Regions from separate parts of the Clostridium pabulibutyricum genome, predicted to be linked through region 4. Evidence: riboswitches for the same ligand, from Rfam matches in the RefSeq annotation. Region 4 holds a riboswitch; each other region holds the start of a gene.
The links. A riboswitch is a leader RNA that binds a small molecule or an ion and turns the genes downstream of it on or off. The one in region 4 is predicted to bind thiamine pyrophosphate.

Region 1 (8,327 bases), on a different contig from region 4:
TATTATATCTTTTTTTTTCATACTTGATTTTACATCTATAATTCTCTGATTACTGGAGCCTCTAAATTTAAGATTAGGATCCAGCCTGTCAGCTTCAAACTTTCCATCGACAAGAACATCTATGTTGCTTAGAAGATATGTTCCTGCCTCTACAACGTCATTGTTCAGTATGTTTTCAATTTTGTATCCCGTATAACACCATATATCAAGTCCAAGTTTTTTTATCCTGCTGGCCATATATCCAAAAGCTTCAGCTTGATAAAATGGGTCGCCGCCTGAAAACGTAACTCCCTTTATTAAAGGATTCAAAGCAATACTGTCAATCAAATCATCAGCCTTCATCAGCTGTCCGCCATTAAAATCATGGGTTGAGGGATTAAAACAGCCTTCACAGTTATGACCACAACCCTGTGCAAAAAATACTCTTCTAAGTCCAGGTCCGTTGACAAGGCTTTCATAAGCAATCCCAGCCAACCTAACTAACTTGTTTTCCATAACCTATAATCCCCTTGAATTAAATTTCAATATTATTTAAAATAAACTTGACGTCCTGTAGCCTGCGATATCCTGTCTTTTCTTTCGGCAACTTTTCCTTCTCCAAATCTTTCATCCAATGAAAGGTATCCTGTAACTCTCGATACTCCCTGGATATCACTACTGCCGCATTTAGGACAATTATCCTCTCCGTGAAGATAAGTTCCACAGCTCTTGCAGTATCTTATATGGAAATTTATTCCTATATAACTTATATTTGTCTTGCTGTAAGCATAGTTTATTATATCATAAACTGTATCTTCGGATGGATAATCATCCAATTCTATATAACTTATATGTCCTCCATTGCAAAGTTTATGATATGGTGCTTCAATGTTTATCTTATCTCTTATTGATATTGGGAAACCCACAGGTACATGATATGAATTAGTATAATAATCCTTATCAGTAACTCCTTTTATCTCTCCAAATATTTTTTTGTCCTTTACAATAAATTTTCCACTTAAACCTTCGGCCGGAGTAGCATAACAGCTCCAGTTCAGATGAGTTTCTTTTGTAAGCTTATCAGTATAATTTCTTATATGAGTTATAATCCTAACTCCAAGTTCTCTTGATGCTTCATCTTCCCCGTGATGCTTCCCTGTAATTGCAATCAAGGTTTCTGCAAGTCCTATAAAACCTATGCCCCAGGTTCCCTGCTTCAATATAGGTTCTATAGAATCTTCATCCTTTAGATTTTCAGAACCTTTTAAAAGCTTTTGTCCTGCAACAAACGGAAGGTCTTTGAGCCTTAAGTTCTTAAGGGTGTCATACCTGTGCATAAGCGATTGTCTGGAAAGATCCAATCGTTCATCAAGAAGTTTAAAAAACTTTTCTACACTACCCTTTGACAGAATTCCTATTCTCGGAAGATTTATTGTAGTTGGTGCTATGTTTCCTCTTCCCTTTGGTCCTTCATCTCCATTGACATTTGAACATACATAAGTTCTGCATCCCATAGTAGATGGAAGTATCCCTTTATCATAATAAACCTTGTTAAAATCTGCATCCATGTTCATAAAAGTAGGATTCATTCTCTTTGCTGCCACTCTGCATGCAGTTCTAAACAAATAATAGTAAGGATCTTCCGGATTTTTATTGACGCCTTCTTTAACCCTGAATATTATGTTTGGAAATATAGGCTGTTCTCCCTGTCCAAGTCCTTTTTCATATTCCGTCAAAAACACTTCACAAATAAGAGCTGCATCGTCTGACCTTGGCACACCTATATTTATAGAGCTGAAAGGTACCTGTGAACCTGCTCTGGAGTGCATAGTATTCAAGTTGTAAATTATGCCTTGCATTGCTTGTTCTACACTTCTTCTAAGTTTCTTCTCCGCTATTTCCCTTGCCTTGTCTCCACTTATGCCAATTCCTTCGAATTCCTTTATTATTTCCTGTCTTGTAGGTCCAACAAATATTCCCATATCATTATCAAAATCAGGATGCGACTGTCCTCCGAACATGTCATTTTGAGATGACTGAAGCAAAATGCATGAAAGCTCTGCTGCTGATTCTATTCGCTTAGGCGGCCTTATATATCCATATCCTGTATTAAATCCCCTTAGGAGCACTTCTCTTGTTGGAATATGAAGACAATTGATAGTCAAATTATAGGAATCCAAATCATGATAGTATATGTCACCATTCTCATGAGCTTTTGCAAGACTCTTTGGCATCTTTGCAAGATTGTGCCATTTGTTTGATTCACTTGCTATTCTTAAAAGCTTAGAACTATAGTTGTTTCCTACATTTGCATTGTCCCTGTCAGTCTCTACACCTATTTTGTCAATAGCTTTCATAAGATCAGACTTTATTTCTCTTATATTATTTCTGTCCTGTCTATAATTTGAATATGCAAACCCTATTCTGGTATACTTTTTTTCCATAAGAACTTCTTGAACTATGTTCTGTATATTTTCCACATCTATCTCTTCAAGATTGATTTTTTCTATACGTGATATAACCTCTCTAGTTAAATCAATAAATTCACTTTCCTTTAAATCGCACCCTATTTCATCAGATGCCCCTTTTATGGCATTTGTTATTTTAATAGAATTAAATTCTACTTTTCTTCCATCTCTTTTTACAACATGTAGCATTTACCCATCCTCCAAACTACTATATATTGTATATAATTGTACTATTTAATCGTAGAAATATCAATTCACATTTAAGCCGTAATTTTAAAGTTAATGGAGTTTAACTTCAAATTCCTTGCTTATGAATAATTATAGTTATCTTAACCAAAATAATTATATCACAACCAAAAATTATATGGAGGTAAAAAAATGATAGGAAAAATAATAGATATAAACAACATGGAAGCTACAATATCTCTTGTGGACGGAAGAACCATGCATGTATCAGTCTCCTATATTCCACATCATTCAAAAATAGGTGACAGACTGAATATAGAACCTTTCCAGGCAAAACTCACCTCAAAAGTCAGTGCAAATATGTCAATTCCGCCAATGTGTTGAATGAATACACACTGCGTAGTATAATAGTGTTAATGCTAGGGGTGCTTTTGAAAGCTGAGAAATAACTTTATTAACCCTTTACCTGATCTGGACAATACCAGCGAAGGGAAGCTCTATATTATTTCGTAATAGTTATACTTAAAAGCCAAATCTCCTTTTAGTACCTCAAAGCAAATAAAGGAGGTCTTTTTTTATTATGTCACTGCTTAAAAATTTTCAGGAAGTAATTTCACATCCAAGTTCTATATTTGCACTTATAGCCCTTATAATTATACTTTTATTTATAATAAGGGTTAAAAAAATAGAACTCAACTCACAACTCATAGCACAAATTGGAATAGCTCTTGCCCTGGCGACAATACTTAAAGTATTCAGAATATATCATCTTCCCCAAGGTGGAAGTATAACTCTAGGAAGCATGGTTCCAATACTTTTGATGTCGTTTCTGTATGGTCCTCAAGTTGGTTCGTTAACCGGTTTTCTCTATGGCATCATAACCTTGATACTGGATCCCTATATATTACAACCAGTTCAGGTGTTATTTGATTATCCTCTTCCTTTCATGGCAATTGGGCTTGCAGGATATTTTAAAAATCATAAACTCGCAGGAACAGCCATTGCAATGTTCGCCCGATTTGTATGTCATTTTATTTCCGGTATATTGTTTTTCGGAAGTTTTGCACCAAAAGGAATGTCACCCGCTGTTTATTCATTTACACTAAATGCAGGATATTTGCTAATAGAATCAATTATATGCATGGTCATAATAGGATTGCTTCCTTTCAGGCAGCTTGAATCCATACTTAAAAAGAACATTGCCCATAATACTGGAAAATAATTTTACAAATGTTTAAAAAGCTGTGCATTCAAAACACAGCTTTTTATAAATTTAATTTATACTGAAAATCTACTCCACAGATATGGCATTTACAGGACAATTGTCCCTTGCTTCCATGGCAGAGTCCTCACTTGTTTCTGGAACCTCGTTAACTATTACTCCAGCTTTTCCATCATCCTGCATTTCAAAAACATCCCCGCATGTATCCGGACACAGTCCGCAGCTTATACAGGCTTCCTTATCAACTGATGCTTCCATTTGCATTCATCACCTTTCTTGTGAAATAATAGTATAGTTATTTGCAGATTTTCTTATATATATTCATAAAATTTCATTCACATACTAGAGAAGCTTTAACTTCTTCATAAAATTGTCTATAAGCGTATCATAGTCAGTTGAATTTGATATGTATTTTTCCACATTCCCACTTTCCATGCTGTCTGCAAGTTCAATATCCATAGGAAGTTCGGCAAGAAGCGGAAGTCCAAGATACGCAGCCTGTTCTACTGCTGATTTCTTACTGAATAACTTTATTTTTTCATCACAGTTTTTACATTTTACATAAGACATATTTTCTACAGCACCTATTACATTTATGCCCATTTTTTCTGCCATTATAACTACCTTTTTGACTATCATGGATACCATATCCTGTGGAGTTGATACTATGACAATTCCATCAAGAGGTATATCCTGCATTATTGTAAGAGCCACATCTCCAGTTCCCGGAGGCATATCTATCAGAAGATAATCAAGCTCATCCCACTGGGTGTCCGAATACATCTGCTTCAGAACTCCTGTAATTACAGGTCCCCTCCATATAACAGGCTGTTCTTCTTTTTCAGTCAGAAGATTCAATGACATTACCTCAATGCCAAGTCCTGTATCAACAGTGGAAAATTTCACATCATCAGTTCCATTTATTGGAGTCATACTTGCTCTCTCCTTATTTATGCCAAAAAAACGCGGCATTGAAGGACCTGTTATATCACCGTCCAGAACACCGACTTTGTATCCCTTGTGTTTTAATCTTATTGCCAGTGCACCTGTCACAGTAGATTTACCAACACCCCCCTTTCCGCTCATAATACCAACTATATGTTTTATTGTGCCAAACCTAGGTGTAGACTTACTACATTTATTTTTGTCTTGTACATTACAACTTGAATTACTTGGACAATCATTACAACTACCCATTTTCACTACTCCCTTTCGTGAATATATTAACTAATTAAACCTAAAAAGTTTCATCAATCATTATAACATATAATTCTATAAAAAAATTTCCTTTCAATTAATAACAAAACTTGAAAGGAAGAAAATATCAATTATATTTCAAAGTTTTAACTATACGCTCAAACAGTGAAGACATAGCTTCACTAAAATCTTTCTCCTTCACAAAAAAAGTAAATCTATAAAACCTGTTGTTTCCTTCAAGAAAGTATTCCTCGCCCACATAACTTCCTCCTATTTCCTTTGTCATATCATACTTTATGAGATATAACTTTCTGCCATTCATCCTCTTGCTTTCCAAAGAATATTTCTTGTATAAATTATTCTGCTTATTGGATATTTTCTTACTGTTCGTCAGGAATTTTTCCAGGTTTCCATTCGATCTCCAAACCTGGAAAAAACCATTTATCTTTCCGTCTTTATTTTTAAAATCAGTATGACAAAGCACTTCACTCCCAAAAGTATCCTGTCTGACAATCTGCCATGAACCTGGTATTTCATACTTTACACTTCCACCAAGCTCACTGTACTGGCGTAAATTATTCAAATTCTCATCACTTGATACCGTAAATTCCAACTTATTCATAAAAACTCTTCCAAGAGTACATATCACAATTGTGATTCCCAAAATCATTAACAAAAAGCCCAACTTTTTCTTACTTACAGTTATTAACTTCATGCCCCGCAATTTTCCACTGGTATGTCTACCGTACCCGTTCTAAAATCATAAAACATCAACCAATATCCAAAATCATCCTGTCCTTTTTCAGGCACCCATGTTACAAATCCCGTTCTGCCCTCATATGGCTGTTGGCTTTTATCCTTTGTACCCGGTATACCATAAATCATATACTTTACATTTCCATCTCCATCATATTTGTATCCCATTAAAAAATGCGAGTAATTCTTTATATAACCATAGTAAGAAGTCATAGGATAATAAATAAAGGTATATTTATCATAGTCACTTGTATCATACATGTTTTGACCATTGCCTGTCGGCACTTCATACCACTTACACCTTTTTAGTTCACTACTGACTTTGGATGTCTCTTGAAATCCACTTATCAAGTTATCGAAAAACTCATCATCAGACCTGTCATCTGCTTCACTTCTCGTATCTTTATCCAATTCAACTGATGAATTGTCTATATAAATTTCATCTTTGTCTCCTGTTTCAACCTTCAAGTTTTCTTTGTCTTCCGTTTTGTCTTCTGTTTTATTTTCATTTTTGAGCTTTTCAAGCTGCTCTTTATGTTCTTCTTTTACAAGATCCGAAATTTTATTTGTAAATTGTTCCTGTTTTTTATCCAATCTCTGTTTCTTACCCATTTCAACAGAAGGCTCGTCTTTTAGAATATCTTCATTTTTACTTTCTTTTTTAGCCTTTTTCACTTCTATTTTTTCTTCATATTTATCAAATATACTTTTATTTTCGTCCTTATCCCTTTTATCATTCTTGTCAGCTTTCTTATTCTCAGTATCCTTGATTTTTTGTTTTTCAGGTACGGATTTTTTACCTATAAAATCAAAAGATCTCCAATTTGGTACCTCCATACTTGAAAACCCGCTCATAACTGATATTATATTTTTATCTAAAATTCTGATAATGGCCGCCCCTGATATTTTATCTATAGATATACCACTGTTGCATATATTATCTACAGGATATTCATATCCTATATCCGCCCTGCCATAATCATCTATGTTCATTTCACCTACATTAATTATTTTTTTTGTATCTTTCTTATTGCATATAAGTATCATGTAATACGGGGTATTGTCTTTCTTTAGGTTTTGTACATAATAAGATATTTTACATTTATTATTTTTAGTCTCTAATTTGGCGTATCCCGAAGCTATTTTGTCGGAAGCTAAAGAGTATCCCTTTTCATCTTCCTGCAGTATTATAAAGTACCTGCTATAACTCTTTTTTTGTGCCAATTTGCTGTACCTCCATATATTTTATTCATTATAATATATGAGGCAACCTTCAAAAAGTGAACAATAACTTTTTATTTGATGAAATTTATTGTAACACTTTATATATACAATCACTTAATTTTGAAAACTCAAAAATTGAAAGTGTTTCCCCTCTTCTTCTTGGATCAATGCCGGCTTCTATAAAAGCCCTCTCGATATCTTCCTTCAAAATTCCCAACGGTTTTAATGCATTCCAAAGTGTCTTTCTTCTCATATTGAAAGAAAGACTTACCAATTTAAAAAATAACTTCTTGTCTTTTAACTCTACCTTTGGAGAATCACGTTTGATTAATTTTAGTACAATAGAGTCTACTTTAGGTCTCGGAACAAAAGATGAGGCACTTACATACCTTACCACCTGAATATCACAATAGTATTGAACAAGTATTGACAATGCACCGTACTTTTTACAATCCGGCTCTGATGAAATCCTTTCTCCAACCTCTTTTTGGACCATCACAGTAAATGAATCAAACATTACATTCTCATTCAATAATTTTGATATTATAGGTGTAGTAATGTAATATGGTAAATTTGCAACAATTTTCACCTTCTTACTTCCACCAGTCAACTTGTTAAAATCAAATTTCATAGCATCTGCATGTATCAAATTAAAGTTATCGAAATTCCCCAATTCATTGTTTAAAATTGGTATTAAATTATCATCAAGCTCTATGGCAGATACGCATTTTGCCCTTTGCAAAAGTTCCCTGGTTAAAGTTCCAACTCCCGGTCCTATCTCTATTACACTATCCTCCTCTGATATTTCAGATGCCTGCACTATATCATCAAGTACAGACTGATCCATAAGGAAATTCTGTCCCAAATTTTTTGAAAACCTAAAAGTATATTTTTTAACAATATCCTCAGTATAGTTTTTATTCATAATTATCCCCTTATCAAATTAATACAGTCCTGTCTTTTGGGCTGCATTTATAAATTCTTCCCTTGTAATTCCATAGTTGTTGAGCCTTTTTAAAAACTGAGCAGTATTAGCATATCCTATTCCAAGCTCTTTACCTAGTTTGTCCCTTCTATATTTTGATTCTTTTCCTCCTGTAAGCTTAAAAAACACCATATCATTTATATCAAATTCACATCGGCTTTTCTTTTCTTCGCATTTGGCATTTTTAAGTGCTTCCCTTATTACTTCCGGAGATGCATTCTCCACACCTATGTCTCCATCTTTCAATCCGTCTTTCTGCGATATGTATGCATGTTTTATGTTAGCAACTCTTTTGGAAATAATTCTTCTT
Region 2 (8,327 bases), on a different contig from region 4:
TATACATTAATATTGTCAAAATCATGTCAGGCAGGGTATTTCCTAAAAATATATCAACATGCATTAAAATTCTATACAGTATAAATCCCAAAAACCAAATAATGATATTCTTCATATTAAATCTTTTATTGGAAAAATCATTTTTAAATATGAAATAATCTGCAATCTGAATAGCTATCATTGGAGCAAATGCCGAGCCTATAAAATATAAAAAATCAGTTATATCATCCATGGGATAAATACTAGCTAGAATTACTCCCAATATAGTTACAAATATCCCAAAAAACTTACTTTTGAAGTTTTTATATATCGTCTGCATGGATACACCGGCAGAAAATGCATCCATGAATGTTGTCGTAACTGTTGAGAAAATTATAATAAGCAATCCTGCAATACCTGAACCTGCTTTAATTATCACACTTGCAATATCGCCTTTTCCCGTATATATTACAGCTGCCATTCCTATTATGTACATCCATGTGCTTGTCAAACCATATATAATAACACTGACAACAGTTGCTTTAAAAGGTTTTTCTGCTTCCCGTGTATAGTCACTTATAAGTGGAAGCCACGAAAGAGGCATCGCAACTGCAAGTTCCACAGCAGCCCCAAATGTCATTGCACTTTTGCCCATAATAAACTCTGAATTCCCTGTAAAAATATATTTACAAAGCCAAATCGTCAATACAAACAGAGCAGCCATTGCAACTGAATTCAATTTGCCGAGATTGTTTATACCAATTGTTATCCAAAGTATAATCAAAATTCCTATTATAATACACCAGATCCACATTCCAACACCCATGATCCTGTTTGCTGCAACTGCACCGTCATATATCATAATTGAAGTCCATCCAGCAAGCTGAATTACATTAAGCACCGAAAACAATATGCTGCCTTTGTATCCAAAGCTTGATCCAACAGCCTCCATAGAACTTTTTCTTTTCACTCCGCCTATAATACCTGAAAGGAAAAGCATGAAACAGCCAATAATATGCCCTACTATTATTGCAGCAATTCCTTTCTTGAATCCAAGCTGTGCAAAATAAGTACCTGTAATTATCTCTGCAATTGAAATACCTGCCCCAAACCAAATAAGCCCATTGCTGAAGAGTGAAGTTTTTTTATCCGCCATACTTGACTAAAACTCCCCTCTAAATGCAAAAGCATGGTTCATAGGCCCACTTCCTCTGCCAAGATTGAGCATGTCTCCAAGTGCACCTGATATATATTTCTTTGCTTTTTCAATTGAATTTTCAAGATTGTATCCTTTTGCAAGGTTTGACGCTATTGCACTGGATAGGGTACACCCTGTCCCATGAGTATTTGGATTTTCTATGCGCTTTCCATAAAACCATTTAAAAGTTCCATTACCGTACAGAAGATCATTTGCATCATTAAGATGATGTCCACCTTTACAAAGCACTGCACAACCATATCTTTCATTTATAAGTTGTGCAGCCTCAACCATATCATCCTCAGTCTTTACATTAATCCCTGAAAGTACTTCAGTCTCAGGAATATTTGGGGTTATAACATCAGCCATAGGTATTAATTTATCCTTTAGAACATCTATGGCATCATCGCTTATAAGTTTTGAACCACTCGTAGCTACCATGACCGGGTCAATAACTATATTATTCGCCCTAAAATTTTTAAGTTCTCCAGCTATTGTACATATTAACTCACCTGAAGATACCATCCCTATTTTCACCGCATCCGGATAAATATCGGTAAAAACAGCTTCCAGCTGTTTTTTTAAAAATTCAGGAGTGACATCCATAATCCCAGTAACACCGGTAGTGTTTTGTGCAGTAAGTGCAGTTATAGCACTCATGGCATAAACTCCATTTGCAATCATTGTCTTAATGTCTGCCTGTATACCGGCGCCTCCACAGGAATCACTTCCTGCAATTGTTAATGCTGTTTTCATGTTTCTTCCTCCATTTCTGTGTATTTTATGCAGCAAGTCAATGCATTAATTTTAATATAGCGACAAAAGGTGGTGCCCCCAATTTGCCGCTTTCATAAATTCATGAATACATTTCAGATAATACACAAAAGCTATGCACATACTCGCAGAGTATATACACAGCTCTAAGCTTCCATGTAAAACATATCCCTACGTTGGCATTATCCAAATCAGGTTATGGGTTTAAGCAAATTCAGCTTACTCTCAGCCCGTTTTTTTACGAGCACCCCTATTGTATTCACAATTTAATTATACTATATGCAATTTAAAAATCAAGCATTTAACTACTCAGCCAATTTTCTTCCAAACTCCTTGCACTGTTCTTCTGAATCATCTTCAGGACTTCCGTTCACAATTAATCCATCATCTACAACATCAGAGCCGTAATCACTCTGTACCTTTTCTGTCCAATCTTCCATCCACTTGCCTGTTCCCCAACCATACGAGCCAAACAAACCTACTTTCTTACCTTTTAAAGCAGCTGCAGCAGATTCAACAAATGGTTCCATTTCAGCTTCTTCTACAACTTCGTCTCCCATTGCAGGCGAGCCAAGTGCTACTACGTCAGCTTCCTCTATATCTTTAACCGAAGCTTCTGAAACATTTAAAAGTTTTACTTCAGCTCCTTTTTCCTTTGCTCCATCTGATATTAAAGAAGCCATAGACTCCGTGTTGCCTGTTCCCGACCAATATATAATATTTACTTTTTTCAAAATAACCACCTCCGAGTATATTGATAATGGATTTCATTATCAATTATTATATTATATATTTTTTTGCTGTTTGTCAACATGCTAAAGCATAAATTTATAAAATTATTCTGTTTTTTTCTATATTTAAAAAAACTTTCCATGGTATTTATTTTACCATGAAAAGTTTTTCCCTAATGAAAGCAAGGTCTCATGCTCGCCGCACTTATACCCATTGTTGAAAAATTATGCAGAAATGCAGATGTAGTAGGCCTTATAAAACCAGTCAATCCCATTAAAAGGAGTGATGTATTAAAAATTAATATGAAATTATAATTATTCTTTATCTTTTTCATTAATTTTTGACTTAAAATCCTTATAGTTACAAGATTCCTTAAATCAGATGACATCAATGCTATATCTGCAACTTCTCTCGCAATGTCAGAACCATCCTTCATCGCTATGGAAACATTTGCCGCAGCCAATGCAGGTGAATCATTAACTCCATCTCCAACCATTATAACCTTGTGACCTTTTTTCTTTAACTCTTCTATAATCCTTGCCTTATCCTCTGGAAGCACCTGGGAATAATAATCATCCATTCCTAGCTTCTCGGCAACTGCCTTTGCAGTTTTTTCACCATCTCCCGTCAGCATAATTACTTTCTTTATTCCCGTACCTTTGAGACTCTTTATTACATATTCAGCCTCATCTCTTATAGGGTCGCTTATACAAATAAATCCAGCCGGATGGTTTCCTATGGCAAGATATATAATAGAATAGCCATCGCCTTCACGCTCTATAACCGATTGCTGCTCATCAGACAATTCCACTCCCTCGTCTTCGAAAATAAAATGGTAACTTCCAACCAATACCTTTTTATCTCCTATGAATGAAGCTATTCCATGAGCCATAACATACTCAACCTTTGCATGCTCCTCTTTATGATTAAGTTTTTCATCAGCCGCCTTCTTTACTATGGCTCTGGCTGCACTATGTGGAAAATGTTCTTCAAGACATGCTGCTGTTTTCAAAACATATCTTGAATCGAATCCTGCGAAAGGAACAACTTTTTCAACAGTAGGACTTGCAGTTGTCAAAGTTCCTGTCTTATCAAATATTATGGTATCCGATTCCTCCACAGCTTCAAGATACTTTCCACCTTTAACCACTATCTTATAATTCGACGACTCTCTCATGGCCGAAATAACCGATATAGGGGTTGAAAGCTTAATTGCACATGAATAATCTACAAGAAGTATTCCCAATGCTTTCGTTATGTTTCTCGTGAAAAAATATGTAGCAATTGCTCCGATAAACGTAAATGGAACAATTTTGTCAGCAAGCCTTTCGGCTTTTCCCTGTATGTCTGCCTTTAAATTTTCGGATTTGTCTATCATCTCTATTATTTTACTTATTCTGCTTTCAGAACTTAATTTTTTTACTTCAACTATAATTGATCCCTCTTCTACAACAGTCCCTGCATAAACTACATCATCACTTTTTTTCTCCACTGCCAGAGATTCTCCTGTCATAGAAGACTGATTAATCATTGCATCTCCATCACGTACAATACCATCAACAGGTATCATGTTCCCCATATTGATTCTTATATAATCACCAACTTTAAGATCATCTATTGATATAAGAAACTCCTCACCATCTTTTACCATCCATACACTTTCAATATTTATTGCCAAATTTCTTGCAAGTACATTTTTGGTCTTGTTCTTTGTATACTCTTCAAGAAGATTGGATACATTCAGAAGGAACATTATGGATCCTGCTGTTGAATACTCTCCCTGTCCAATCGCGGCTGCAACAGATGCAGCATCCAGTACATCAACATTTATACGCATATTGAACAAACTTTTCAATCCATTTCTTAAAAATTTAATGGATCTGTAAAACATTATGAATTTTCCTATATTCACCGGTAAAAGGAATTTTATAAACATTCTACCGCTAATCATGCCAAAGAGTGATTTTCTGAATTCAATATCAATCTGCTTTGACGTATCAAAACTTTGATCACTAATTTCAGACAGTTCACCTGGATTCAAGGCACTGATCAGCTTTAAAATTTCACTTTTAAAACTTTCTTTATAAAATATTAAAATACTCCCTGTAATATGGCATGATTCTGCTTTATAGACATATACATTCCTATTTAAAAAACAATCTATTTTATAGCTATCTTCTAAATTAAAAGCAAATCTTCCACATCTAACCCTCAATCTCCCCGGCATATCGTGGACTATACTATAATTCACCATATCATCTCTTTTCAATAATTGAGGTTTCATAACTTGATTATTATGGAATGCATGAAACCATCACATATATTTTTCTATTTTTCGCTGCTACAGCACTGCTTGTCCTTTTCAACCTGTTTGCTAGCTTCGTAACACATATCCTGTGCATCTTCCCTTATCGTTTCATATAAATTTTGTGCATCGTTTTTTATTTTCATACCACCGGCCAATGTCTTGACATAAAAATTCTTCGCCATCTTACTCTTTAAAAAACCCAATCCTAAAGTTCCAAGTGCAACTCCCGCTGTAAACACCACGGATTTTTCATTTTCAAACAATTTTTTCATCTCATCGCTTCCTTTTTATGATAATAATTTTCATTCTCATAATATCATCATAATTATAAACTAGTCAACACAATTACTGAACAATTTTGAAATAAAATGGCAAGTCCCCGATAATTTTCATCATCAGGGACTTTTAGCTTATTTTTGAACTTCTGCTGAATAGATATAAAATTCCTCGTTGTCCTCTTTATAAAAAGTAACAAATCCCATTTTCTTCGCAAATTCAGCAAGCTTCTCTATTCCAACAAGCATACTTGAATCTACTTTTTTTTCCACTCCACGATGATTTGAATTTATAGTTTCCTTTCCTTCTACATGTGCTATTATGATTTTCCCATTTTGCCTTAACAAATCAAAGGACTTTTGGAAAAATTTCTTTTTGTCAATAAAATGAGGATAACATGAATATGCCATTATACAGTCATATTTATCATCTGAGTTATACTTGTAATAATCACTTATTTCAAAATCTAAATTTTTATATTTGTTTTTTTTCTTTGATATTGATATCATATTTTCAGAAACATCAAGCGCAGTTATTCTTCCTGTCTCTCCAACTTTATCCTCAATATATGGTATGAGAACTCCTGTACCACTTCCAATATCGAGCACATTATCCCCTTTTGATAAACCTGTGCTTTCAATTACATGTCTTATTTTCTCTTCTGGTTTGCAGCATATATCGTCCCAGCTTTCAGCCATTTGGTTAAAAAATTCTCTATTGTCCATTTTCAACTCCCCTTTTAATTAAATTTTTTTGAAGAACACTAACTACAATCGGTATAAATACAAGCTGAATTATGATACCTGGAATTCCAGTAACAAACAGTCCAGAAACAACATATTTGAAATCAAAAGGCTGTGCCATAATAATATGTAATATCAGAAATGTTCCTATCATACTCACTATTCTACCACCTATCATCCCCAAAATTAACGACGTATACATTCCTACACCTAATTTATTGTATAAAAATGATATCAAAAATGCATATGCAGCCAACTCAATTACCATGACATATAAATATGGTATGGGCGGCATACCAGTGAATAAAGAACTAAGTATTGGAGCTACTGCTCCAACCATGACTGAATACTTCGGTTGAAGTATAAATCCTCCAATCAAAACAGGAATATGCATTGGAAGAAAAATACTTCCCGCATTGTTTATTCCATGAAAGAAATACGGCAGTATCAATGCTATCGCAACAAGCACTGCCGCTCTGACCAATTGTATTAAATTTTTTCTGTTTTCCATACTAAAACCTCCCTGCAATAATTTATAATATTAAAACACATGCAACTATCATACCAATATAAGTAATAAGCTTTTATCTATAATCATCAGTTAAAACATGAAATCAATTTGAGAAATATCTCATATTGATAAAAATAATATTATCAATATGAGATATACTAAAAGTATGGAGGTATATAATATGAATCTACGCGACAAAAACATAATATTAACAGGAGCATCTTCTGGAATAGGAAGAGGACTTCTCAAAAAACTTGTAAGCTATAATACTAACATTATTGCAGTATCGAGAGATGCAAATAAAATTCCAAATTACAGTAAAAAAATAATTTCCTTTTCGTGCGACATATCAAAGCCCGATGAAATTGACAAACTTTTTGACTTTGCTGTTGAACAATTAAAAACCATAGATATTTTTATAGCAAACGCAGGATTTGCATACTGTGAAGAATTGACCGACCCAAATTGGAATCATAATAAAAAAATATACGACACAAATGTATTGTCTCCAATATATACTGCAGAAAAGATGAAAAACATAAACCAAAAAAATAAAGAGTATCTTGTGGTAATAACCTGCTCGGCAGTACACAATATTTCTCTTCCCGGATACTCTCTTTACTGTTCGACAAAAGCAGCACTGCATCAATTTGCAAAAACATACAGATACGAAATGAATAGCAATGGGAAAATACTACTTATATACCCAATAGCAACACACACCAATTTTTTCAGCAAGGCAGGAGGCAAAAAGGCTCCTGTACCAAAACCTGTACAGTCAGTTGAAAAAGCTGCGGACAATATAATACAGGGAATAGAAAAATCAAGGAAATCAATATATCCATCTGCTGTTTATCCAGTATCCGAGGTCCTAAACAGAATACTTCCTTTTTTGTATCCTCTATATGAAGGCATCCAATATAAAAAATTTAAAAAATGGCTTAAAACTAGATAAAAGATTAATCTGTATAACTTGCTTGAAGGTTATACAGATTAATCCTGTAAACAAATCTCTTAATATTTTATAAAAATTTTCCTTTGCTCAAAACAAGCACATCATCCAAATACAAATCCGGTTCAAGTATTATTCCATCCATATGGCAGTCAGCCTTTATATTTCCTCCAAAAGATGTATTTGTACCAAATGCTATATGAACTGTTCCATACACTTTCTCATCTTCAAGAATTATTCCCGTAATCCTTGCATTCATGTTGGTACCTATTCCAAGTTCACATACACTTGAATTGTTCTTGTTATTGAAAAGTACACCTAGTTTATCCGCATCTTTTCCTTTAAGCTCAACAAGCACGCCCTTTTCTATTTTGACATGAAGAGGTTCAGACAGTTTTCCAACTCCCACCATGCTTCCGTCAATAATCATTTCACCTTCCGTGGTTCCCTCAACCGGTGCTATAAAACCTTCACCAGATGGAAGATTTCCAGAGGTTCCCGGTTTCTTATAGACACCTGTACTTGCCACTCCATTCCTGTTTTCAAGATTCAACTTCAAAGTGCAGTTGTCTTTTACAATCTTAGCAGTTTTGGCTTTTGTAAGAAGATCGGTTATTTTCAAAGTAAGCTCCTCAACCTTGCCATAATCCGCTGTAATTGCACCATTTGAAAACATTTCCTCAGTTATTCCAGGCATTGTTCCAATTCTCGCACCATTTTTTACAGCATTTATTTTTGCATTTGTATGGGTGAGAGATGCATTTGTAGCACATACAACCACATCAGCATTTTTCATGGCTTCCGCAACTACAGATGGCGGTTCCTCTCCACTTACACTTCTCGACTTCATTACC
Region 3 (8,327 bases), on a different contig from region 4:
TGTGAACTTCAACAATAACATCTTAAGTCAGATAAAAGACACTGCACAAAAAACCCAAAATACTGATGAAGTACTTATATTTATAAAAAACATAGCTTCAAAAACCAATCTTCTTGGGCTAAATGCTGCAATTGAAGCTTCCCGGGCGGGGGACAAGGGAAAAGGATTTTCAGTAGTAGCAAATGAAATACGAAAATTGTCAAATTTCATAAACAAATCAGTATCTGAAATAAATTCTATACTTGAAGAGATAAATGAAGAAGTCAAAAATGTATCGGAAGAAATAGACTCTTCCTCAATCTCCAAAGAACAACTTGATCAAATTCAAGAATTAAATTCTTCCATAAGCAATCTCAATATATTAGTGAAAAATATAAATGATCTTTCAGAATAAAAGCAGTGTGCAAAATTCTATTTGCACACTGCTTTTATTCTAATCTTCTACATTCATGGCATAGGACATTATAGCAGCTCCATATACACCAGTATCAAAAACATTTATTATATTTTCCGGTCCAATTCCACCTATTGCAATAACAGGTATTTTTACTTTTTTATTTATTTGGTTTAAAAATTCAAGTCCTTTTCCCTTTAATCCTTTTTTACAATCAGTTTCAAATATATTTCCGACAACTATATAGTCTGCATTCATCTTTTCCGACTCTTTAGCTTCATCCAAACTATGCACAGATACACCAATCTTCATTTTTGAATTTTTAATAATCCTTAAACTTGAATGAGATCTATTCATACTTTTAAACTTTTTAAAACTTGTGTGAAAAGCAAATGCTTCCGATTTTAAAGCTGCCTCTAGATCATCATTTACTATAAGCAATGTTCCATACTTTTCTATTATGTTCTTTATTCTTTTTGCCATTTCAAGTATTTTCTCGTGCGGCAGATCTTTTTCCCTGAGCATAATTGCATCCGTACCGAGTTCTGCACATCTCTCTATTTTTTTGTAGAAATTATTTTGTCCACAAATACTCCTGTTTGTAACAGAAATTATCCTGTTATTTTCCTTCAACTTGAAAATCATACTGTTCTTCATCAACAAAACTGCCAATCTTTAAACACCGGATTATACCCTTTGCTTTCTATTTCCGCTCTTATTTCATCCACAGATCTTCCATCGGATATTACAAACTGACCATCACCTTTTTCATCTTTTCCAAGAGAATGACCTCCAACTTCCGTTGTTACCCCCGCCGACATTTTTGTAACTCCAAGAGGTATCATATTGTTTCTCATATATTTACCTTCCCTTGTAGTTATATTTATTCCTGCTCTTTGAAGAAATATCTTGTATGCAAGTGTAGCTTGTACTAAATTTCTGTCAGTGACATCGTATATCTTTATTTCACTTCCTGCATGAGGTCTTATCCTTGGCACAGACATGCTTATTTCCACAGCCGGATATTTTTTTGACATATAAGCTGCATGAATTCCTGTCAAGAACACCTCATTTCTCCATTTATCAAGTCCAAGAAGTGCACTCATTCCAACAGAATGTATTCCAGCCCTGCATCCCCTGTCAAGAGCTTCAAGCCTGTATCTATAATCCCTTTTCTTGCCTGCAAGATGAACCTTTTTATAAACTTCTTGATTATAGGTTTCCTGATAAACCGTCAAACTGTCCGCCCCAAGCTCCACAAGTTCCCTGTACTCGTTCTCCTCCAAAGGGTAAATTTCAAGGCATATGGAATCAAAATATTTTTTAAGTATTTTCACTGCTCCTTTCAAATACTCCATAGGACAATAATACCTTGATTCTCCTGTTAAAAGTATTATGTGTCTTAGACCTGTTTCTGCTATAGATTTCGCCTCCTCTTCAATCTCATAAAACGTCATCTTCTTGCGCACAATCTTGTTTTCAACATTGTATCCACAATATATGCACTTATTCGTACAATAATTTGCAATGTATATTGGAGTATACAAAACTATGTTTTTTCCAAAATTTCTAACAGTTATTTCATGGGCTTTTGCTGCCATGGGTTCAAGATATTTCTCAGCCTTTTCAGACAAGAGTGCCAAAAAGTCCATTTTATTTATTCTGTCCCTGCAAAGTATATTCTCAATATCCGAATCCTGAACATTTTCAAAAAAACCTTCAAAATCAAAGTCGTCATATTTTCTTATCTCATCATAAATTCCTATTTCCATATCACAATCCCCCTATCTTAAGAAACCTGTAAGCGGTGAAGATGCCGAGGCTGAATCTTTAACTTCTCCAAGTCCCGAATTAAAAGCCTCCCTGCCTGCTTTTACAGCATATTTAAATGCCTCTGCCATACGCACCGGTTTTTTTGATGTTGCAATTGCAGTATTTACAAGAACAGCGTCAGCTCCCATTTCCATAACCATTACTGCATCAGAAGGTTTTCCTATACCTGCATCAACAATTATAGGTACTTCATCTATTTCGTCTATCAGTATTTTTAGCATCTCTCTGGTTCTTATACCCCTATTTGATCCTATAGGTGATCCAAGTGGCATAACAGCAGCTGCTCCGACATCCACAAGTCTCCTTGCCGTCGACAAGTCAGGATTTATATATGGCAATACTACAAATCCATCCTTTACAAGTATTTCTGCAGCCTTCACTGTTTCTATATTATCGGGCAGAAGGTACTTATTGTCCTGAATAGCCTCTATTTTTATCCAGTTCCCACATCCTGCAGCCCTTCCAAGTCTGGCAAGTCTCACAACTTCATCTGCTGATCTTGCCCCAGACGTATTTGGGAGAAGTGTATATTCATCTCCTATAAAGTCAATAACATTACCTGTTTTAGAATTCATATCAACACGCCTAAGTGCAACCGTGACTACATTTGTACCTGAACTTTTTAACACCTCCGGAAGTACACTGTCGGAAGAATACTTGCCTGTACCTAAAAACAATCTGCTTTCCAGTTCTTTTCCACCAATAACTAACTTGTCCATAAATTAATTCCTCCATTTATACTTTTTTATTTTAATTCTCAACATCCCCCGCCTACAAAGCGGATAATTTCAACTGATGAATTTTTTTTTAATCTGCATGCTTTAAAAGCATTCCCTTCGACTATGTTTAAATCAACTTCAACCGCAACTTTTGTAGAATCCACATTTAAACTTTGTAAAAGTTCAAATACAGTTGTTCCCTCAGGGAAACTCATATCTTTCCCATTTATTTTCATAATATCTGCCCTCCTTTATTTGTGAATATTCTATAAATATAAAAAAGAGGCATATAAATGCCTCAGTAAAAAAATACTCTATCAAAATAAAAACACACAAATTCTAGGAGAATCTGCGTATAGATATATATATTACTCTCCCTACGTTGGCATTACCCAAATCAGGTTATAAGAATAAGGAATAACATTCCACTCTCAGATCATCACTATGACCTCTCCTCGTATTTAATATTAAATTGTCACAAGTACTTGCAGTTTTTATTATATCACTTAAATAAATTAAATCAACGTACAATTTTCAATTTACATTTGAACTATATTGCCTATATAAGTTATAATATTATAAAAAAGTTATTATTATTTAATTTTTACAAGGAGGAACTTTCTTGATAAAAAATTTGCTAAAAAGCTCAAACATAACACTGACGTCCTTCAAAGAGGATGATATTTCTACACTTGAAAACTGGTATAATGATCAGTTTTTTCTCAGGAACTATGACATGATTACATCTTTTCCAAGATCATGCAGCGAATTGAAATCCATGGTAGAAGATACAAAAAAATCTCCAGACAAATTCATGTTTGCTGTAAGAGATATTCAAAGCAAAAAACTAATAGGTGTCACAGGATATGAGAATATACTATGGAACAATGGAACTGCAACTATATATATAGGAATAGGATCTGCTTCAAACCGAGGACATGGACTTGGATATGATGCACTAAATCTTACCATACAATTTGGATTTCAAGAACTTAATCTTCACAAAATACAACTTACGGTTTTAAGCTATAATACACCTGCAATAAACTTATATGAAAAAACAGGCTTTAAAAAAGAAGGTACCTACAGAGAATTTATACACAGAGATAATAAAAGATTTGACATGTATCTGTACGGGCTACTAAAAAACGAGTGGAACTTTTCAAATAAATAATTTCACTAAAAAAATAATCATAGGATTGACAAGGAGAATTTTTATGCTAAAATTTAAACCCCTGACCATTGACGACAAAGCTGTCTTTGACAAATATCTTCAGGGATATCACTTTGATACCTGCGAATATAACTTTACATCTTTACTAATATGGAGAAAAGGCTGTGATATAAGCTATACTTCAATTGACAATTCAATAGTCATAAAAAAACAAGGCTTCGATGGAAAATATCATTTTATGCAGCCAATCGGCTATACAAAAGATAATCTCAAAAGCATAATAGAAGAACTAATAGAGTACTCTATGTCAGCTAATATGGAAATTTTATTTTGTGATGCAGAAGAAGCTTTTGTAAGAGACCTTAAAGAACTGTATGCTGAAAAATTTACAATAAGAGAAGATGTTGATAATTTCGACTACATATATGATACTCAAAAATTAATGACATTATCCGGTAAAAAACTTCACTCAAAAAAGAATCATTACAACAAATTCGTTAAATCTTATAATTACGAAATAAAAGATTTTTTCGAACCAGGAGTGAAGGACGACTTTCTGAAAGCCGCTGAGATATGGTACAACGAAAGAAAAAGCAGCGATAAATACTTGTATTATGAACTCGATGGAATAAAAGAACTGTGCAGTAACATGGAATTTTTGAACTTAATGGCTCTCGCTGTATATGTAGACGGTAATATATCCGCTTTTACAATAGGAGAAAAAGTAAATTCAAATATGGGAATAATACACATAGAAAAAGGTCTTCCAAACATAGACGGAATTTACACCTTTGTAAACAAAACTTTCCTCGAAAATTATATGTCGGATATTCCATATATAAACAGAGAACAGGACCTTGGTCTTGAAGGACTCAGAAAAGCAAAAAAATCATACCATCCAGTTAAAATGGGCAAAAAATACTGTATAAGCATAAATTAAAAAAAATCAGGTAAACTCCAAACATTAGTTTACCTGATTTTTTTACTATTTTTTTACTATTTTTTTATTTTAAAAGAACTTTTAAGAGAAACTATTCTATTAAATACAATCTTGCCATCTTTTGAATCTTTGGGATCCATATTGAAATATCCATGTCTGAAGAACTGAAACTTTTCTCCCGGCCCTGCACTTTTTATATTAGGCTCCAAAAATCCTTCAAGAACTTCAAGTGAATTTTTATTGATATTATCAAGAAAAGAATCATTTTGCTCAACTTTTTCATCAAGTATCAAAGGTTCATAGAGCCTTACTTCAGCCGGAACCGCAGTACTTGCATTAACCCAGTGAATTGTTCCTCTTACTTTTCTTCCATCAGGGCTGCTTCCACCTCTTGACTCCGGATCATAAGTACAGTGTATTTCAACTACATTTCCATTTTCATCTTTAACCGCCTCATTGCATTTTACAAAATAAGCACTCTTGAGTCTTACTTCATTTCCTATAAACAATCGATAATATTTTTTAGGAGGCTCTTCCATAAAATCTTCCTGCTCAATGTATATTTCTCTTGAAAAAGGCACTTTTCTCTTTCCTGCATTAGGATCATCAGGATTGTTTTCGACTTCAAATTCTTCAACTTTTCCCTCAGGATAATTGGTTATAACAAGTTTGAGAGGTCTAAGCACCGCCATTGTTCTTGGTGCCTTCTTTTCAAGATCATCCCTAAGGAAATAGTCAAGCATTTGAGAATCAACTACACTGCTTGCCTTTGACACACCTATGGCATGACAAAAATTCCTTACCGATTCAGGGGTGAATCCTCTTCTCCTAAGTCCTGCAATGGTAGGCATCCTCGGATCATCCCATCCATCTACAACATTTTCATCTACAAGTTTTTTAAGCTTTCTCTTGCTCATAACCATATTTGTCATATTCAGCCTTGCAAATTCTATCTGCCTTGGTACATTATCCATTTCACACTCACGTACGACCCAGTCATATAAAGGTCTATGGTCTTCAAATTCAAGTGTACATATGGAATGTGTCACTCCTTCTATTGCATCCTCAAGAGGATGTGCAAAATCGTACATTGGATATATACACCATTTGCTGCCAGTATTTTGATGAACAGCATGTGCTATACGGTATATTACAGGATCTCTGAGATTTATATTAGGCGAAGCCATGTCTATTTTAGCTCTCAACACCTTTTCCCCGTCCTGAAATTTTCCATCTTTCATTTCATTGAAAAGCCTCAAATTTTCGTCTACAGTTCTATTCCTATAAGGGCTTTCTATCCCTGGCTTTGTAAGAGTTCCCCTGTACTCTCTCATTTCATCTGCACTCAAGTCGCAAACATATGCCTTTCCTTTTTTGATAAGAAGTACTGCACGATTATACATCTCATCAAAATAGTTCGATGCAAAACGAATCTCGTCCCATTTAAATCCAAGCCAGCTTACATCTTCTTTTATTGACTCAACATATTCTGTGTCTTCTTTTATAGGATTCGTATCATCAAATCTCAAATTTGTCGTTCCATTAAATGCATTTGCCAGGCCAAAATTTAAAACTATGGATTTCGCATGGCCTATATGTAAATATCCGTTGGGCTCCGGTGGGAACCTTGTCATTATACTTTTATACCTGCCGGACTCCAAATCATCTTCTATCATGTTTTTTATAAAGTTTGAAGCAACTTTGTTTTCACTCATAGAATCATTCCTTTTCTGTTATGTTGTTTATAAATCTAATATAAATCAGTTTAAAACTATGTTTTCTTATATTATGTTCAAATATGTATATCTTATAAAACAAACAACAGAAGGCATTCAAATGTTAAATGCCTTCCAATTTCCTACACAAAGCCCTTGTTTCTAAAATATACCCTGAAGATTACATCTTCTGCAAAAGAAAATACACTTGAAGATATAAAATACAGTCCTATGACTACCGGAGCCTTTATTGTCATTCTTATACTCGGCCTTTATTTTTTCTATTTTGGATTGGACTCCCTGCTGTTTAAAAATGCTAATCTTTTGTTTAAAAGACAGTGGGGAAAGTACAAACTTCACAAGCAAAGTAAAGATAATGACAGCAATACCCCAATCCCCCGTGAAACTAAAAATACACTGGAGAAGTTCAGTAAATAAATTCAAAATAATATTCAATGTATAATCTCCTTTAAAATTAATATTTTATTGGCTGAATATTATTTGAATACGGTTGAATACAGAATCTCCACATATTATATTTTTCATAACATATATATTTTACCATACCAAATTTTTTCACGTGAATAGTCATATCTAAAAAAACGTTTTTTACAAGACCATTTTCAATTGAATTCTTTAAAGTCCTATACGAATAAAATACGATAAAAACAGTTATGTAAATAAGCATACAAGCTGAAATATAATTAAAAACATTTATAAAATCAAAATTCATAATTAATACATCCTTAAATAGCCTTTAAATGTATAGATACATTATATATTACAATATTTACTGATTATATGCAACCAACTATAAAAAGCGCTTTGTCCTACTACTTTTATATGGACATTGGAATTGAAAAATTATAAAATAAAAAAGGTATAAAATAAGCAAGACATTTTATGGAGGGCAAAATGAAAAAACTAAATTTTAAGGGAAGCGCAATGCTAAATCCCACACCTGTGGTACTTGTAACGTCAAAAGACAAATCTGGAAAATTGAACATATTTACAGCTGCCTGGGTTAGTACCGTATGCACAAAAGAACCAATTATAGCAATGGGAATACGTCCTGAACGTCTTTCCTACAAATACATAAAAGAAACCGGCGAATGTGTTATAAACCTGCCGACAAAGAACATGGTAAAAATAGTTGATTACTGTGGTGTAGTTTCAGGTAGAAAAGAAAACAAAATAAAACATTTTGGTTTGGAGACAAACAAAGGAATTGCAGTATCGGCACCTTCTCTTGAAATATCTCCTGTAGCCATAGAATGTCGTGTAAAATCAATCGTTCCACTTGGAACTCATGATCTATTTCTTCTTAAAATAATGAATATAAAAGTAAATGAAAATCTTATCGATTCAAGCGGTAAAATATGCCTTGGAAATGCAAATCTCATGTGCTACTGTCATGGTGAATACTATGGTATAAATTCAAAGCCCCTGGCGCATTTTGGATATTCAGTGAAGAAAAAAAGGAAGAAAAAATAATAACTAAACATTTCTTGAACTGTCATTCAAATAGTTTTCCATATTGAGTGGTATACAA
Region 4 (8,327 bases):
TCAAAAACTTAATAGACATGCCACAAGACCTGATAAATAACCTTCTTTAAATTTTTTTAATGATTTTTCATATTAATAAAAAATATAGGAGATCACTATAAATCATTGAAATTAGAGCATTCATAGCAATTTTGTACAAAGATATGCTTGGAAACTTAGAGACACAGAAATTTGTTTTCCAATGTACAACAAACTGCCTGTCCTCAAAACAGCTCTTGTCCCAATTTTCAAGATAGCCGAAAATACATTTCATATGTTCCGGGGAAACAGTTTCATCGCTGATTTCGCCAATCACTTTCGCCAGCGATTGCCGTCTTGTATCTAATTCCTCAATCCTGCCGTTTGCGTTTTAAAAAATCACAAATTTTAGCGAATGGCTACACCCTACCAAACAACAGTTTTTTATTCTTGTTTAGCAGTAGTTTATTGTGATTGTATAATTTAGTAATTGTTTCTTTATAGGCTAAATATGTGCAATGACCCTTAATCTCCTATAATTAGCAGTCCAAAAAGTTCCATTCCATAGTTTGGGCTGTACCTTGTCCAACATTTTTTTAAAATTAAATCTTGTTCAACATCTGAAAATCTTTCTAAATTTGTTTCAAAAAACTGTTTTGCCCAATTGCATAAACCTTTCTCGCAATCTTTCAAGGGCGTTGGATGATCATAATCATATATTTTTTCAATAAAAAATCCGTGTTTTTCTAACAGAAAGCCAAATAAATCAACGATTTGGAAATTAAATCTCGAGATAAAAGGGACTTCCTACGTCCTGTAAAACGCTCCCAAACCATTGTTCTATGGTTTTGATATTTCCGCATTCACCAAATTCACAAACAAGTTTTCCAGAGGACTTTAATGACTGCTGTAAATATGGCATTTCTAATACATTCATTACTTTAAAGTCCAATTTTGGATACTCCTACTTCGCTTTTTCAATCATATCCGAAGAACCATCAATGCCTAAAATGTAGTTACAAAGTTTTGCTAACTCCGCAGTTAATACACCTGTTCCACAACCTAGATCTAAAATTTTTTAGGTTTTATCATTAGGAACAAATTCCAGAGGCCCTTTCCCATATTCGACAACAAAGTCGTGCTTATTGTCATATAATTTTGAGTTTCATTTCATTTTTTCCTCCATTTCCGATGTATAAATTAATCTTTTATCCTTTACACATCAATCGACTACGCAATAACTATATACTTGGATAAATAACCATGTTATAAATAACACATTGTTGCTGATAAGGATTGTTATAGGCATGAAAAACATTAGCACGAAAGCAAAGTGCTTGTTTTTCTTTTAAAATAATTTTTGTACTTACTTCTATTTCTAACATCCCTTGTACTACTAAAACGTATTCTTCCACACCATCAAGATGCTTTTTAAACTTATGGTGATATTCCGCATCTAATTCTATGTAGTATATTTCTATATTGAGAGTAGGATCAAAAGAAAAAATTGGGAAAGCTCTCATTCGTACATTATCTTCGATAATAGGCTCTTTGGATTGCGTATCATCTATTTCCAGTTCCTCGAATAAAAAAGATAGAGGAACCTTTAATCCTACTGCTATTTTCCAGAGTGTTGTAATAGTGGGAGATATCGTCTCATTTCTATTTGCCCTAGCATAGGCTTGCTAACATCTGTAAGTTTAGCAACATCTTCAATGGTAAGATTTCTAGTCGCTCGTATTTCTCTTAATCGTTCTCCTATTTTGTAGTATAATGTTTATTGTAAGACATTAAGGGGCACAGCCGTCATGACAAAAAAATACAAATATGCCATAGCTGACAAAATATTTGCTATATTCATCGTAACATTAATGATAGTACTTGTAATTACAATACCAATAGCTCTATTTTGCATGGGAATATTACTAATGTTTAAGAAAAATATTATAATACTGAAAGGTACCGGAAATATCCAATATATATTACTCGCCGCTAAATTTATGTTATTAACAATTATTGTACTATATATATTCTCACTTATTTTCAACTCACTATTTCAAGAAAGCAGCGGTATGAAAAAACATATAACAGGCTTTACACTAATGTATTCAACAATACTCTTATATAAATCACTGTATTCCTATTTTTCAATTAACTCCCTTAATGCAAAATTACTAATAAGAAAAGAAGGCATCTTCTGGGTTTCAATATATTTATTTAGTTTATATGTTTTTAAAGAAGTAACTTTTCGTCTAATAGAAAAACTCTATAAAAAGCTAATACTTAGCAAAAGAAAATAAATGCTATTCAAAAAAATTTGCATACTTAGAAGATATATGGTATGATTTTCACAAAAAGGGAGCATATTTAAATATGCTGAGAGGAAGTATATACTTCGACCTATAACTTGATTCGGATAATGCCGACGTAAGGAAATATTTAATTTATGCTGTTTTATATGCTTTATGAGTATAGATGGAATGTGCCTTACAAGGTATATTCCATTTTTTATATTTAAAAAGCAGTGGGGGAGCGCCCAAAGCTTTAAATAAAACTACAACTAAATAGCGAGGGAACTTGTATTTCAAGGTGAGAGGAAGCTTTTGAGCTTCGACCGACCAATATGATTTGTCATATAGGGAATTGCTATTTGGTTACTCTAAAATTATACCTGCAATAATGATGTTTATTTCCTATGTGATAAATTTAGAAAATAAATATTATTATGGAGGTATTTTATTATGGAAAAAAACTCGAAACTATTAAAAAAACTTATGCTGGCAATGATGGTGGCAATGGGAGTTGTGATTTCACCAATTCTTCGTATAGAAGGAATGTGTCCTATGTCTTCTGTTATAAATATTACATGCGCAGTTTTTCTGGGACCATGGTATGCACTGCTGTGTGCTGTTTGTATTGGAATCATCAGAATGTTTATTATGGGAATTCCGCCTTTAGCTCTGACAGGCGCTGTTTTTGGAGCTTTTTTAGCAGGGCTTCTATATAAGACATCCAAAAACACTTTAATTTTTGCAGTTTTAGGTGAAGTTATAGGAACAGGCATAATAGGTGCTATTGTCTCATCACCCATTATGACATATTTCTGGGGTAAAACAGGACTTTCACTTATGTTTTATATTCCTTTATTCTTTACGGCTACAATTATCGGTGGAACAATTTCCTTTATTTTTTTAGGGGCATTAAGCAAAACTGGAATGCTTATAAAGATTCAAAAAGACCTGGGGGTAAAAATCTATGACAAATCAACAGATACTGATAAACAATCTATTGCAAATAAAACACAATATTAAAATAAAAAAACCTCTTATTCATTATATTACAAATCCAATTTCAATAAATGATTGTGCAAATGTAATACTCTCTATTGGGGCAAAGCCTATCATGGCCGAACACCCTCTGGAAGTTTCTGAAATTACATCCGCATCTGATGCGCTTGGAATTAACCTTGGAAATATAACCGACGTCAGAATGAAATCCATGTTGATTTCAGGCAAAACGGCCTTTAAAGAAAAGATTCCTCAAGTAATTGATCTTGTTGGCGTTGGCTGCAGTAAATTAAGGCTTAATTATGCAAAAGAGTTTATTTCTCAGTGCCATCCAGATGTAATTAAAGGTAATTTATCTGAAATAAAAACAATTTGTGGTGTTCAAAGCAATGCAAAAGGAATAGATGCAGGCGAATATGATAAGCTGACAGATGCCAATATAGAAATCATGAAGAAATTATCTCTTAAAACAAATTCTATTATTGCAGCCACTGGTGCGGTGGATGTAATAACTAACGGCAGCGAAACATGTTTAATAAAAAACGGCTGTGAAATGCTTTCAATGGTAACAGGTACAGGATGTATGGTTACTGCGCTTATAACAAGTTATATTTCTTCATCAGATATATTTTATGGTACTATTTTAGCTGTATCGCTTATAGGAATATGCGGAGAACTTTCTCAGCATGTTACCGGTATAGGAAGCTTTAGAACTGCTCTTATAGACAATTTATTTACAATTTCTGATAATACTATAATAAATGAAATCTATTTAAAAATTCTCTAGTTTCTCTTCCAATATCCTTTGACTTTGTATAATAAATATATGGATTTTGAACACTCATTTTAACCAAATTTTTTTTATCACTTTGTGAAAAACAATTTTCATCTTCCCTTGGATAAGCGGCTGTATAATACTCAGCATATACTCCAGATATGGAATGCGGCATAAGTACATATGGCCCATCAATCTTTGCTTTTTTCAAAGCCGTTCTAGTCTCATCTACAATAGTTTTCTTTCCTCTCCCCACCGAATATACATGAATTTTTTTATTATCAACCTCAATCATCCTGCCTAATGGCTTTACATCATTTCTTTCTCTATACTTTCGCACCTGAGCCACTGTACAGACAACTACAGACAATACCAATAATAAAATAAAGCCCTTTGCTAATATTCTTGATATCTTTTTAAGCATTATTTCCACCTTCCTCATATACCATATTTACATAGTTACTACTTATAAAAATATAAAATAATGTCATTATTCCTAAATATACCCCCAAAGAAATGGTAAATTGAATTTTAAAAGAAAAATTCATTATTTGCTCCAGCATCCTCATCGCAACCATACTATGTAATACAGCTATACTTCCCGGCAAAATAAAAAACATCATAACCTGCATATAGACAGATTTTTTTATTTGATTTCTACTCATACCAAGTTTCTTCAAGATAACATATTGCTCCCTATCCATAAATGCATCCTTTAATATCTTAAAATATATTGTGCTGAACATTGAAAGCATAAATATCACAGACATTACCATACCCAGAAAATAAAATATTTCAGCCGCATAATAATCCCAGGTGTGTTGATTTATATATGTGTATATTTTCACTTTAGCTGCTGACTTTTCAATTTCAGATATTAATTGATTATAATTTTGATTTTCTTCAATTTTGACAAAACTTAAAGTTCTCTCCTTGAAACCTTTTTTTGCCTTTTCATATTCTCTATCTTCTAATACATATACATTTTTGATTCCAAACTTATCTATAATTCCGGTAAAAGGAATGTCATCCTTTTGAGCCTTTATAAAATAATCCTTATTATTTATCTCTATTTCCTTTTCATCAAGATTAAAAGGAGATGATAAAGTTGATGCGCTGGATATAAAAACAACTCCTTTTCCTTTAGGCTCAATATAGTTTGGATATTTATAATGTATAAATTTAAAATTCTTTCTTAAAGTTGAATTGCTTATTATAACCGCTTCACGATTATAGTCTACCTTTTTAGTGTAATTTTTATATGAGACATTTCCCAATATAAATTTATTTTCATTGATTTGATTCTTTAGAATCATCTTTGACATTTTCTGTTTTGAGGCTTTGTCATAGGTTTCATAGCAAAAACTATACGGTGTCTCCTTTACCTCCTGTCTTTTTGCAATTTCCTTAAAAGACAGACTAAGTCCAAGAGCCGTTATTGCTGCTGCACACAATATAGCTGTCATTGCAAGATTTCTATAATTGTCTCTGAGTCTGAAATAAACATTTGAAATACTTAATAATCTGGCTTTTCTGTATATAAATTTTTTATTTTTAATTATTCTATGAAAAACTACAGCCATAAAGCTTTGAAAAAAGAAATACGTACCAATTGAAACGCATAATAGCGCCAAAACAGATGAAAGCATCAAATCTATCTCCCATTTTTTAATCATTACTGCAGCTGCATATCCAAATAAAATAAGTGTTATTCCTAAAACGCCTTTAAAATATTTTAGTCGCTGAGGCCCCTCTTTTAACTTTACAGCATTCATCATATCTATAAGCTTGCTTCTTTTCACTATTCTATATTTTCTGTAAGCTACTGCCGCAAAAATACATGAGAATACCAAAATTACTGTATATATTGAATTTAACGATATCTGGAAAGGTATATCTACATTTAAATGAATTGACTTTGCTAAAAGCATAAAGAATAATTTGGATAATATTATTCCAAATACAAGTCCGCTTAATATTGAAAGTACTCCAATAAACAAGCTTTCTATAATAAATACTTGAGTTATTTTTGATTTTTTAACACCGATCAGCATGTACAATGCAGTCTCTTTCTGCCTATTTAACATAAAAAATTTATCTGCACTAAATATAAAGTACACTACCGTACATATTAAAACAAATCCACACGAAATACTAACTGTAGTTGCAGCTTGAAGTCTTTGACTTATTGATATAAAAGCATAATTATTTTTTATTGATAAAAAGTTATAAAGTGCTGCGGCAGATACAGTTGTAATTAAAAGATATAGTTTATATACCTTTATATTATTTTTAAAAAGCTTATAGGAAAGTCTAAAACAATTCATTTCTTTCTCCCCCCATTATCGCCGTCATATTGATAACCTTTTTAAACATGTCACTTCTTACTCCACTGCTATTTATCTCACCGCTTATAATTCCATCTTTAAGGAATATAACTCTGTTTGCATAGCTTGCAGCTCTTGAATCATGAGTCACCATTACAATTGTAGTATTAGAAGTTTTATTTATATTTGTAAAACAATCTAAAACTTCCGCAGAAGATTTAGAATCCAAAGCTCCTGTTGGTTCATCTGCAAAAATCACCTTTGGAGCAGCAATTACTGCCCTCGATATCGCTGCTCTCTGCTTTTGCCCTCCAGAAAGCTCATACGGATACTTATCAAGGTATTTCTCTATGCCAAGAAGCCTTGTAATATCATGAATTCTTTTAACTATTACCTCAATATTCTCATCATTTAATGTCATAGGCAATGCTATGTTATCTCTTATTGTCATAGTGTCTAATAGATTAAAGTCTTGAAAAATAAAGCCAATTGTCTTTGCCCTAAATCTTGCTAAATCATCTTCTTTTAAAGTGCTTATATCCTTCCCGTCAATTATGACTTTTCCCGAGGTTCCCTTATCTATCGTAGACATGATATTTAGAAAAGTAGTTTTTCCTGACCCTGAAGGACCCATTATACTAATAAACTCCCCTTCATTAATCCCTAGGTCTATTTTTTTTAATACTTCATTTTTATTAGCCAATCTTCCATAATTCTTAGTAAGACCTGATACCTCTATAATTTTTTTCATATATCATCACCTCATGTCTACAGTATAATTTACATTCAACTCATCTTCCATCCATTCAGGTTACAAATCATGCCCTATTGTGACATTGGTGTAACATTAAAGTAATCTGACAATTTATAAAAAGCCAGGATAAATTCAGTGTATTTTCCCTCTTCACTTTTCACCTTTAAATCTATATTTAATTTACTGCACATATTTTTAGCATAATATAACCCTATACCTGTCGATTTGGTTCCCGTTCTTCCATTTCTTCCCGTGAAACCTTTATTAAATATTCTGCTTATATCCTCTTTCGGAATGCCAATGCCATTATCCTTAATGTGTACATAATAAGCCTTTTTGTCTTCTTCACTAAATATATGAACCTTACCATTTTCAGCTGTATATTTACTGCTGTTATTTATAATTTGAGAGAATATATATTGAATCCACTTTTTATCACTTATTATATTAAATTCTTTTATATCCATCGTTATTTCAATATTTTTGCTCATAAAAAATTCTGCATTTTCTCTTATGGCATTTCTAAGTTCATCTTTTATAAATGTCTCCTCGCTTTTTATATCCAGATTATAATTATTTGCCCTAGTAACATATAAAACCTGATTTACACTAAATTCCATTTGTTTTACTTTACGCAATACTTTTTCCATATCATCTTGATTTTCTAATAGAAGATATATAGTAGCAATGTTTATTTTAATATCATGTACCCATTTTGTGATATAATCCTCAAAGTTATTTATACTATTCTTTAAATTTTTCTCAACCTTTAAATATTCTGATTTTTGTGTTTCAAGCATATTTGAAAGTACACTCAAATGAAAGTCTTCTGTCCTTTCGTAAAGTTCATTATTGCCATTTATAACATGATTATATTTACTTCTCTCTTTTATAAATCCACAAATAAAAGTTACTCCCATAGTCAACATAATAAGCACATCCATATACATAATATCTTCAAAACTTTTACCTATACTAGCACTGCTGTACAATACACAATTAATCATCACAAAAGTTATAATGTAACCCGACATCCATATCTTACTGATTTTAATATAATCTATTATCGTGATTTTCATATTATCTCTCCCAATAAAAAGCCAGCTATCTAGCACTTTTATCTAAATAGTCGGCTCAAAATCATAATATTATATATCCAATTCCTTTTTGTGTCACTATCAAATCCTTTACTTCAAACTGCTTAAGCTTATTTCTTAACCTATTGA

Region 1: it holds a riboswitch for thiamine pyrophosphate, as region 4 does, so the genes downstream of both, thiT (energy-coupled thiamine transporter ThiT) here and thiW (energy coupling factor transporter S component ThiW) in region 4, are expected to answer to the same signal.
Region 2: it holds a riboswitch for thiamine pyrophosphate, as region 4 does, so the genes downstream of both, thiD (bifunctional hydroxymethylpyrimidine kinase/phosphomethylpyrimidine kinase) here and thiW (energy coupling factor transporter S component ThiW) in region 4, are expected to answer to the same signal.
Region 3: it holds a riboswitch for thiamine pyrophosphate, as region 4 does, so the genes downstream of both, thiS (sulfur carrier protein ThiS) here and thiW (energy coupling factor transporter S component ThiW) in region 4, are expected to answer to the same signal.

What each region holds. Positions count from the first base shown of each region.
Region 1 covers NZ_JBZAYZ010000009.1:103,437-111,763, forward strand. Annotated here, with positions in the region: gene nrdG (anaerobic ribonucleoside-triphosphate reductase activating protein) at 1-495, opposite strand, end outside; gene nrdD (anaerobic ribonucleoside-triphosphate reductase) at 528-2,636, opposite strand; gene AC4CVH_RS10895 (hypothetical protein) at 2,826-3,017, shown strand; TPP riboswitch at 3,045-3,143, shown strand; gene thiT (energy-coupled thiamine transporter ThiT) at 3,214-3,855, shown strand; gene AC4CVH_RS10905 (ferredoxin) at 3,925-4,113, opposite strand; gene AC4CVH_RS10910 (Mrp/NBP35 family ATP-binding protein) at 4,198-5,052, opposite strand; gene AC4CVH_RS10915 (hypothetical protein) at 5,180-5,674, opposite strand; gene AC4CVH_RS10920 (DUF7922 domain-containing protein) at 5,764-7,032, opposite strand; gene rsmA (16S rRNA (adenine(1518)-N(6)/adenine(1519)-N(6))-dimethyltransferase RsmA) at 7,118-7,957, opposite strand; gene rnmV (ribonuclease M5) at 7,976-8,327, opposite strand, start outside.
Region 2 covers NZ_JBZAYZ010000006.1:125,021-133,347, forward strand. Annotated here, with positions in the region: gene cytX (putative hydroxymethylpyrimidine transporter CytX) at 1-1,135, opposite strand, end outside; gene thiD (bifunctional hydroxymethylpyrimidine kinase/phosphomethylpyrimidine kinase) at 1,142-1,933, opposite strand; TPP riboswitch at 2,103-2,213, opposite strand; gene AC4CVH_RS08635 (flavodoxin) at 2,257-2,685, opposite strand; gene AC4CVH_RS08640 (heavy metal translocating P-type ATPase) at 2,856-4,934, opposite strand; gene AC4CVH_RS08645 (DUF6110 family protein) at 5,012-5,263, opposite strand; gene AC4CVH_RS08650 (class I SAM-dependent DNA methyltransferase) at 5,402-5,992, opposite strand; gene AC4CVH_RS08655 (ECF transporter S component) at 5,982-6,521, opposite strand; gene AC4CVH_RS08660 (SDR family NAD(P)-dependent oxidoreductase) at 6,703-7,476, shown strand; gene AC4CVH_RS08665 (aminopeptidase) at 7,544-8,327, opposite strand, start outside.
Region 3 covers NZ_JBZAYZ010000002.1:335,213-343,539, forward strand. Annotated here, with positions in the region: gene AC4CVH_RS04910 (methyl-accepting chemotaxis protein) at 1-394, shown strand, start outside; gene AC4CVH_RS04915 (thiamine phosphate synthase) at 434-1,051, opposite strand; gene thiH (2-iminoacetate synthase ThiH) at 1,051-2,160, opposite strand; gene AC4CVH_RS04925 (thiazole synthase) at 2,179-2,946, opposite strand; gene thiS (sulfur carrier protein ThiS) at 2,985-3,182, opposite strand; TPP riboswitch at 3,303-3,412, opposite strand; gene AC4CVH_RS04935 (GNAT family N-acetyltransferase) at 3,569-4,120, shown strand; gene AC4CVH_RS04940 (DUF2156 domain-containing protein) at 4,164-5,060, shown strand; gene AC4CVH_RS04945 (glutamine--tRNA ligase/YqeY domain fusion protein) at 5,117-6,775, opposite strand; gene AC4CVH_RS04950 (hypothetical protein) at 6,938-7,135, opposite strand; gene AC4CVH_RS04955 (hypothetical protein) at 7,251-7,508, opposite strand; gene AC4CVH_RS04960 (flavin reductase family protein) at 7,691-8,269, shown strand; gene AC4CVH_RS04965 (sensor histidine kinase) at 8,273-8,327, opposite strand, start outside.
Region 4 covers NZ_JBZAYZ010000007.1:4,771-13,097, reverse strand. Annotated here, with positions in the region: gene AC4CVH_RS08865 (hypothetical protein) at 740-910, opposite strand; gene AC4CVH_RS08860 (methyltransferase domain-containing protein) at 923-1,033, opposite strand; gene AC4CVH_RS08855 (cupin domain-containing protein) at 1,200-1,481, opposite strand; gene AC4CVH_RS08850 (helix-turn-helix transcriptional regulator) at 1,577-1,720, opposite strand; gene AC4CVH_RS08845 (hypothetical protein) at 1,767-2,258, shown strand; TPP riboswitch at 2,304-2,409, shown strand; gene thiW (energy coupling factor transporter S component ThiW) at 2,700-3,269, shown strand; gene thiM (hydroxyethylthiazole kinase) at 3,247-4,032, shown strand; gene AC4CVH_RS08830 (hypothetical protein) at 3,998-4,444, opposite strand; gene AC4CVH_RS08825 (FtsX-like permease family protein) at 4,437-6,347, opposite strand; gene AC4CVH_RS08820 (ABC transporter ATP-binding protein) at 6,334-7,098, opposite strand; gene AC4CVH_RS08815 (sensor histidine kinase) at 7,173-8,180, opposite strand; gene AC4CVH_RS08810 (response regulator transcription factor) at 8,242-8,327, opposite strand, start outside.